DNA from 2 places in the Allobosea sp. GW823-FHT02B03 genome. Region 2 is predicted to be linked to the other one. Evidence: predicted binding sites of a transcription regulator. Region 2 holds the regulator's gene; the other holds the start of a gene.
The links. Region 2 encodes LexA, which represses DNA repair genes until DNA is damaged. Its sites were predicted from a motif close to TGTTCNNNNTGTGTTCNG; they were not measured.

Region 1: the regulator LexA is predicted to act here: its motif matches at 2,160-2,177, upstream of recA (recombinase RecA).

Annotation. Positions count from the first base shown of each region.
Region 1 covers NZ_JBXAJY010000002.1:317,839-322,221, reverse strand. Annotated here, with positions in the region: gene alaS (alanine--tRNA ligase) at 1-789, opposite strand, end outside; gene recA (recombinase RecA) at 990-2,075, opposite strand; gene AC1REK_RS06380 (MFS transporter) at 2,504-3,673, shown strand; gene AC1REK_RS06375 (hypothetical protein) at 3,778-4,311, shown strand; gene AC1REK_RS06370 (hypothetical protein) at 4,327-4,383, opposite strand, start outside.
Region 2 covers NZ_JBXAJY010000003.1:371,619-376,001, reverse strand. Annotated here, with positions in the region: gene AC1REK_RS11415 (ComEC/Rec2 family competence protein) at 1-1,856, shown strand, start outside; gene lexA (transcriptional repressor LexA) at 1,850-2,581, opposite strand; gene AC1REK_RS11405 (hypothetical protein) at 2,759-3,118, shown strand; gene AC1REK_RS11400 (molybdopterin molybdotransferase MoeA) at 3,125-4,336, opposite strand; gene moaC (cyclic pyranopterin monophosphate synthase MoaC) at 4,333-4,383, opposite strand, start outside.

The sequences.
Region 1 (4,383 bases), on a different contig from region 2:
AACATTGGTCAGATCGGCGACGGCGCGGATCAGCGCGGCGAACAGGTCGATCGAGTAGTTGTCATGCGTGCCCTGGAGCACGGCGGCGATGCGCTCGAGCCCCATGCCGGTATCGATCGAGGGCCGAGGCAGGTTGGTCCTGATGCCACCCGCGGCTTCCTCGTACTGCATAAAGACGAGGTTCCAGATCTCGATGAAGCGGTCGCCATCCTCATCGGGCGAGCCCGGAGGGCCGCCGGGGATGTGGTCGCCATGGTCGTAGAAGATCTCGGAGCAGGGGCCGCAGGGGCCGGTATCGCCCATGCGCCAGAAATTGTCGGAGGTCGAGATCCGGATGATCCGGGATTCGGGCAGGCCGGCGATCTTCTTCCAGAGGCCGTGCGCCTCGTCGTCCTCGGAGTAGACGGTGACCGTCAGTTTCTCCTTGGGCAGGCCGAATTCACGCGTGACCAGGGTCCAGGCGTGGTTGATCGCCTGTTCCTTGAAATAGTCGCCGAAGGAGAAGTTCCCCAGCATCTCGAAGAAGGTGTGATGGCGGGCGGTGTAGCCGACATTGTCGAGGTCGTTGTGCTTGCCGCCGGCGCGCACGCATTTCTGCGCCGTGGTGGCGCGGACATAGGGACGCTTCTCCTGGCCGGTGAAGACGTTCTTGAACTGCACCATGCCGGAATTGGCGAACATCAGCGTCGGGTCGTTGCGCGGTACGAGCGGGCTCGACGGCACGACTTCGTGGCCCTGGCCCTTGAAGTAGTCGAGGAAGGTAGACCGGATCTCGTTGACGCCGCTCATCGCAATCTTGGCTCTGGTTCTCTGGCAAGGGACCGGCGCAGCCGGAAAGGGTGAAAAGGTTCTAGTCAGCACGGTTGCGGCTGTCCAGAAACGCCGTCGCCGGCAATGCCCCCGATAAGGGGTTGGAGTCAAAAAGAAACGGACGGCTCGCGCCGCCCGTCTCGTATCGCCCTGCCGAACGGGTCGGAGGAGGGAGCCTCTCAGGCCTCGCCCTCGTCGAGATCCTCGGCGGTCGGATCGGCCTGATCGAGGATGCGGTCGGCGACAAGGCCGGAATTCTGGCGGATGGTCGCCTCGATCCGCGCCGCGACGTCGGGGTTGGCCTTGAGGAAGGCCTTGGCGTTCTCGCGGCCCTGGCCGAGGCGCTGGCTGTCGAAGGAGAACCAGGAGCCCGACTTCTCGACCATGCCGGCCTTGACGCCGAGATCGATGAGTTCACCGACCTTCGAGATGCCCTCGCCGAACATGATGTCGAATTCGACCTGCTTGAAGGGCGGCGCGACCTTGTTCTTGACGACCTTGACGCGGACCTGGTTGCCGGTCGCCTCGTCGCGCTCCTTCAGCGTCGAGACGCGGCGGATATCGAGACGGACCGAGGCATAGAACTTCAGGGCGTTGCCGCCGGTGGTGGTCTCGGGCGAGCCGTACATCACGCCGATCTTCATGCGGATCTGGTTGATGAAGATGACCATGCAGTTCGAGCGCGAGATCGAGGCCGTCAGCTTGCGCAGCGCCTGGCTCATCAGGCGGGCCTGCAGGCCGGGCTGCACGTCGCCCATCTCGCCCTCGATTTCGGCGCGCGGGGTCAGCGCGGCGACCGAGTCGACCACGAGCACGTCGATGGCGCCGGAGCGGACGAGCGTGTCGGTGATCTCGAGCGCCTGCTCGCCGGTGTCCGGCTGGGAGATCAGGAGATCGTCGAGATTGACGCCGAGCTTGCGGGCATAGACCGGGTCGAGCGCGTGCTCGGCATCGACGAAGGCGCAGACGCCACCCTTCTTCTGGGCTTCGGCGATGGTGTGCAGAGCGAGCGTGGTCTTGCCGGAGGATTCCGGCCCGTAGATCTCGACGACGCGGCCCTTGGGCAGGCCGCCGACGCCGAGCGCGATGTCGAGGCCGAGCGAGCCGGTCGAAACCGTCTCGATCTCGATCGCCTGCTGGTTCTTGCCCAGGCGCATGATCGAGCCCTTGCCGAAGGCCCGTTCGATCTGCGAGAGCGCCGCGTCGAGCGCCTTAGCCTTGTCCATCGAAGAGCCTTCCACGAGCTTGAGATTCGCCTGATTCACGACGTGCGCTCCTTATGGCAGGGGCGCGAGGACATCTCAATCGCGCCGATCAGTGACTATGGTCACTGTTTGTTCTCGTGCGCAAGTTCTTTTTTTGTTCTCTGTATAGCAGGGCTTTCCGATAGCCAGCGGGGCCGGGCTCGACGCCGGCCTCCGGCCGCGACAGGCTCGTGCGCGGGCAGCGTCGGAGGCGGGTGGCGAGGCCCTGCCGGCCGGTTCCAGGCCGCGCATGCGCCCGGCGCAGGGCCGTCCGCACATGGCCGGCCTCGACCGTGAAGGCGCGTTGCAGGAAGACCGGGACAACGCCGCCACGCGCATATCGGCCCGGCCTCGATGCCGGACAGCATGAGGTCCGGCGGCGGCGAGGCCCGGGGGGAACTGGTGTGAAGCTGCCATTGTGGGGAAGCGCGCTCAGCGCGACTCTCCTCGTGCAAGTTGCAAGCTCGTTCGCCGCTGCCGCGATTCCGCTTCTGGGGCCGATCCTGACGCTGCGCTGGGGGCTGGCGCCCGAGGATATCGGCTATGTCTCGGCCGTGGTCTCGGTCGGGATATGCTGGTTCCTGGCCTGTGGCGGGCCGATGCTCGATCATTACGGACCGATCCGCACCTTGCAGCTCGGCCTGGTCCTCGTTGCCGCGGGCCTCGCGCTGCTGGCGCAGCCGCTCGGCGCGCTCGGCCTCGTCGGGGCGCTGCTCGTCGGCCTGGGGTTGGCGCCGAACACACCCGCCGGCAGCCAGGTGCTGATGCGTGCCTCACCGCCGGAACACCGCACGCTGATCTTTTCGGTCAAGCAGGCGGGCGTGCCGCTCGGAGGCGCGATCGCCGGCATCGTAGTCGCGCCACTGGTGCTGGCATTCGGCTTCACCGGCGCGGTCGTGGCGCTGGTCGCCATCGTGCTCGCCTGCGCCCTGCTGGCCCAGCTCTTCCAGCGGCGGCTCGACGCCGAGAAGGGGCCGCGGAATCCGGGCTGGCCGCGCCTGTTCCTGTCGCCATCCTCCCTGACCAGGGCGGCGCGGGTTCTCAATTCCCATCCGGCCTTGCCGATGCTGACCGCGATGGGGGTGGCGTTCTCGATCACGCAGTCCTGCATCACTGCCTTCACCGCGACCTATATGGTCACCGAGCGTGGGCAGAGCCTGGCGCAGGCCGGGCTCTACATGTCGATGCTGCTGGCGGCGAGCACGGTGGCCCGCATCTTCTTCGGCTGGCTGGCCGACAGGCTGGGCAACGGCCTGACGCTCCTGTCGGTCCTGGCTCTCGGAGCGGGCGGGACGGTGCTGCTGCTGGTCTGGTCCGCGCCCGCCAGTCCCTGGCTGATCTATGGCTGCATGGTGCTGGTCGGCGCGACCTCGATGGGCTGGAACGGCGTCCACATGGCCGAGCTGGCGCGGGCTTCGCCGGTCGCGCTGATCGGCGAGGTGACCTCCGGCGCCAGCCTGTTCGGCTTCATCGGCTCGATCTGCGGGCCGCTGATGTTCGCCGTCGTCGCCGGGAGGACCGGAAGCTTCACCTGGCCGTTCGTGCTCGTCGCCGGCCAGTTGATCGGCTTCGGCGTGTTCGCCCTCTGCCGCCGGCCGGATCGCACGCCGCCGGCCTAGGCGGGAGCCGGACGGGCGAAAGGAGCGGCCCTCGCACTGCGGCACAGCGATCGAAGCGGCGACGTGCTATGCCGTCCGGGCTTCCCCCGCAGATCGGGCCCTTCATGCGCACCCGGCTTCTTCGTCTCCTGCTCATCCCGGTCGATCTCGTCGTCGGCCTGATCATCGTGCTCGACGAGCTGGCGCGGCCGCTCTACCGGCCGCTGCTTGCCTGGTTCGGCTCGTTCCGGATCGTGGCGAGGATCGAGGCGGCGATCGGGCGCCTGCCGCCCTATGGCGTTCTCGCCCTGCTGGCGGTGCCTTTCGCCGTCGCCGAGCCGCTGAAGCTGCTCTCGCTGCTTCTGCTGGCGCGCGGCGCCTGGTTCGGCGGCATCGCGCTGATGGCGGTCGGCCATCTCACCAGCTTCCTTTTGGTCGAGCGGGTCTACCATGCCGGGCGCACGCAATTGCTGACGATCGGCTGGTTCGCGCGCTGCATGGCCTGGCTCGACCGGATCAGGGAGATCGTGGTCGAGCGGGTCAAGGCGTCCGCCGCCTGGCAGCGCGCCGTGGTGCTGGGCCGGGCAGTACGGGAGCGCGCGCGCTCCTGGCTCGGGCGGCTGCGGGCCCGGCGGCAAAGAAGAGGGAATTCGGGCTGAGGCGAGGGGAGATGCCTAGCTCGCCGGTTCCTCGGGCCGCTCCGGGCCAGCTGGCTCCGGGGCCTTCTGCCA
Region 2 (4,383 bases):
GCTTCGTCGAGGCACTGGAGCAGCGCGAGAAGGGTGTCCGCCTCCTCGTCGTGGTCACCGACATGCCGGGCGTCGACCCGCAGCAGCGGCCGCGCCGGATACGTGTCAGCACAGCCGCGACGACCCTGAAGCCGGGCGATCACATCGTCGCGACCGCGCGGCTCCTGCCGCCGCCCGGGCCGGCGCGTCCCGGCGGCTACGACTTTGCCCGCGACGCCTTCTTCCGTGGCATCGGCGCCGTCGGCAGCATCGCCGGCAAGGTCGCGCTGGCACCGGCGCCGGTGCCGCAGTCGCGGCAACTTGCCTGGAGCGTCGCGATCGACCAGGCCCGCAATGCGCTGACCGAGCGCATCGCCACCATCGGCGGCGGGCAGGCGGGTGCGATGGCGGCCGCCCTGGTCACCGGCAAGCGTGGCCTGATCACTGAGCCGACCAATGACGACCTGCGCGCCGCCGGCATCTACCACATCGTCTCGATCTCCGGCCTGCACATGGTCCTGGCGGCCGGCACGATCTTCTGGCTCGCGAGGGCATTGCTGGCGCTGTCGCCAGGCATCGCGCTGTTCTGGCCAGTCAAGAAAATCGCCGCGCTCGCCGCGATGTTCGGCGCTACCGCCTATTGCGTCTTCTCCGGCGCAGAGGTTGCGACCGTGCGCTCGCTGATCATGACGCTGGTGATGCTCGGCGCCATCCTGGTCGACCGGCCGGCCCTCAGCATGCCCAATCTCGCACTCGCCGCGATCATCGTGCTGCTGCGCGAGCCGGAGGCGCTGCTCGGGCCGAGCTTCCAGATGTCCTTCGGCGCGGTCGCGGCGCTGATCGCCTTCGCCGAACGCTGGCAGGAGCGCCCGCCGGATGCGGCCGCCGCAAGCTGGCCCTGGCCGCTGCGGCCGCTCTGGCTCTCAGCCGTCGGCATCATCGTCACCACCTTGCTGGCGACGGCCGCGACTGCGCCCTTCGGCGTCTACCACTTCCAGACCTTCAACCCGTTCGGCCTGCTCGGCAACGCGCTCGCCCTGCCTTTCGTCTCGCTGATCGTCATGCCGGCCGCGGTCTTCGGCGTGCTGGCCTATCCATTCGGGCTCGACTGGCCGGCCTGGGCCCTGATGGGCTGGGCTTCCGGTCTCGTCCTGCAGCTCGCCCATTGGGTCGCCAGCATGGAACGCTCGACCGTGGTGCTGCCTGCCTTCGATGCCATGGCGCTCGCCCTGTTCGCGCTGGCGCTGCTCTGGCTGACCTTGTGGACGACGGCCCTGCGCTTCCTCGCGGCCCTGCCGCTCTGTGCCGGCCTGGCGCTCGCCTCGGACCCGACGCGGCCCGACATCCTGATCGAGCGCGACGGCTCCGGCATCCTGGTGCGCGGTGCCGAAGGACGACTCGTCCTGGCAGGCAAGCCGAGTCACTTCGTGTTGACGCAATGGCTCCATGCCGACGGCGATTCCCGCCCTCCGGATGATGCCACCTTGCGAGAGGGCGCCGCCTGCGACGCGCGCGGCTGCGTGATCCGTCTCAAGGATGGCCGCAGTGTCGCCTACACAAAGGACCGCGTCGCCATCGTCGAGGACTGCCAGCGCGCCGACCTCGTCGTCACGCCGCTCCACGTCAACGGCACCTGTACCGCCCGACTGATCGACCGGGCCGCGCTCGCCCGCGATGGCGCGACGGCGCTTGGGTCCGTGCGCGGCGGCAGCTGGCGCGCCTACACCGCCGAGGACGCAACGCGCCTGCGACCCTGGACCCGGGCCCGGCCCGCTCCCGCCGCGCCTTCTCCAGCGGAGCCAGCTCGTGCGCCTCCCGCCCCATCGTCCGCCGCTGCACCGATTGAGCAGGCGGAGGACAGCGGGATGCTTCAGTAGCGCCGCATCAGATTGACGAGCCGGCCCTGGATCTTGACCCGGTCCGGGCCGAGCACGCGGGTCTCATAGGCCGGGTTGGCCGCCTCGAGCGCGATCGAGGAGCCGCGCTTGCGGAGGCGCTTCAGCGTCGCTTCCTCGTCGTCGATCAGGGCGACGATGATGTCGCCGGTATTGGCCGTGTCCTGCTTGCGGATGACCACGGTGTCGCCGTCGAGAATACCGGCCTCGATCATCGAATCGCCGCGGACTTCGAGCGCATAGTGCTCGCCGCCGCCGAGCATGTCGGCGGGCATGGAGACGCTATGGCTGCGATCCTGGATCGCCGAGATCGGCGTGCCGGCGGCGATGCGGCCCATAACTGGGATGGAGACGGTGGAGCGCCCGCTGTCCTCGGCGCCCGCCGGGCGCGGCTTGGCTAGATTGGCTGCCGGGGCAGGCGGGGTCTGGCCGAGTCCGCCCTGGACGACCGAGGGGCTGAAGCGCCCGCGCTGCGCCTGCGGCCCGCCGATCCCGTCCGGCATCTTGATGACTTCGAGCGCGCGGGCGCGGTTCGGCAGCCGGCGAATGAAACCGCGTTCCTCCAGCGCCATGATCAGCCGGTGGATGCCGGATTTGGAGCGCAGGTCGAGCGCGTCCTTCATCTCGTCGAAGGAGGGCGGTACGCCGGATTCCCGCAGGCGTTCATGGATGAAGCGAAGCAGTTCGAACTGTTTGCGTGTCAGCATGATCTCGCCGCCCCGGCCTTTCGCATCGGAATCGAAACAAAGCACGAACAACATACCCGTTCGCCTTGTGTTCCGCAAGGGACGTCCGTCGGCCGTATTGCGCCGCGCGAAACTGGCCCTTCTGCGTGCAAGCGAAGCTTTGCCCAGCGTGGGGCGCCACGGCGAGAGGAGGGAGCGATGGCGGTCAGGTTGAGGATATTGAGCGCGCTGATGGCCGCGGCGGTGGCCGGTATGGCGAGCGCCGCCGAACTGCCGGTGCGCGGCGAATTCGGCGATCCCGCGCAGCAGGGCTGCAGATGGCTGAAGGAGGGCACCGAGGGCGCCTATGTCGGCTTCAACCGCGGCGGCCGCACCGGCGAGGCCGGCGAGGGCGGTTGCCATTTCAGCCGGATAGACCGCGTATCCGCCAACGAATACAGGATGAGCGGCACCTGCTTCAGCATCGACGGGCCGAAGCGTCGCGCCAGCCGGACCCTCAAGGTCGTCTCGAACGACGAGGTCGTCTATGGCGGCACGCGCTATCTGCGCTGCCGCTGATCGGCCTCAGCGCAACCGGATGATCCGGCACGGATCGCCCGCCTTGGCCGGTTCGGCGAAAACCGGCCGGATCACCAGCGCCTCGGCCCGGGCGAGGTTCGCCAGCATCGAGGAATCCTGCTTGGGAAAGGGCTTCACCCGGCGCTCGCCGGCTTCCGTCACGAAGGTCGAGCGCAGATAGTCCTGGCGTTCGTCATTCGCCGGCAGGTCGACGGCGAGGACCGCCGGCTCGCCGCGGTCGCGCTCTGGCTCGGCCATGCCGAGCAGGGCCTCAATCAGCGGCGTGACGAAGAGGTGTCCGCAGACGATCGAGGAGACCGGGTTGCCGGGGAGGCCAAGCGCGACCATCGGGCCGAGCCTGCCCATCATCATCGGCTTGCCCGGCCGCATCGCGATCTTCCAGAAGCCGAGATCCATGCCCTGGGCCTTGAGCGCGGCCTGGACGAGGTCATGCGCGCCGACCGAGGCGCCGCCGAGCGTGATCAGCACATCGGCATTCGCCGCCTTCGCCGCCTCGATGCGGGCGGCGAGGTCGGGGTGGTTGTCGCGGGCGATGCCGAGATCGAGCGCTGTGCCGCCCGCCTGCTCGACCAGTGCGGCCAGCGCATAGCTGTTCGAGGCGACGATCTGGTCGGGTCCGACCGGCTCGCCCGGCAGGACGAGCTCGTCGCCGGTGGCGAGGATCGCGACCACGGGCTTGCGGCGCACCGACAGCTCCGGATGCCCCATTGCGGCCGCAAGGCCGAGCGCGGCGCTGTCGAGGCGGCGGCCGGCCGCGAGCAGGATCTCGCCACTGCCGAAATCGAGCCCGGCGGCGCGCACGAACTGGCCCTTGGCCGCCGCCTTGGTGACGCGGATCACCGGGCCGTCGACGCCCTCGGCATGCTCCTGGATCAGGATGGCGTCGGTGCCCTCGGGCAGCGGCGCTCCGGTGAAGATGCGGACGGTCTCGCCGGGGGCGACCGCGCCGGAAAAACCGCGGCCGGCGGCGGATTCGCCGATGACCCGCAATTCCTTGCCGGGCTGGAGATCATCGGCACGGGCGGCATAGCCGTCCATCGCCGAATTGGCGAAGGGCGGCTGGGTGCGCAGCGCCGCGACATCGGCCGCCAGCACCCGGCTGGCGCAGCGCGCCAGCGGCAGGGTTTCGGCGCCGGTGGTCCCGGGAACGCTGTCGAGCAGCGCGCGCAGCGCGACCGCAACCGGTGTCAGGCTCATCTCTGCCCTTCCGCAACTTCGTAGACGCCGGACTTGCCGCCGGATTT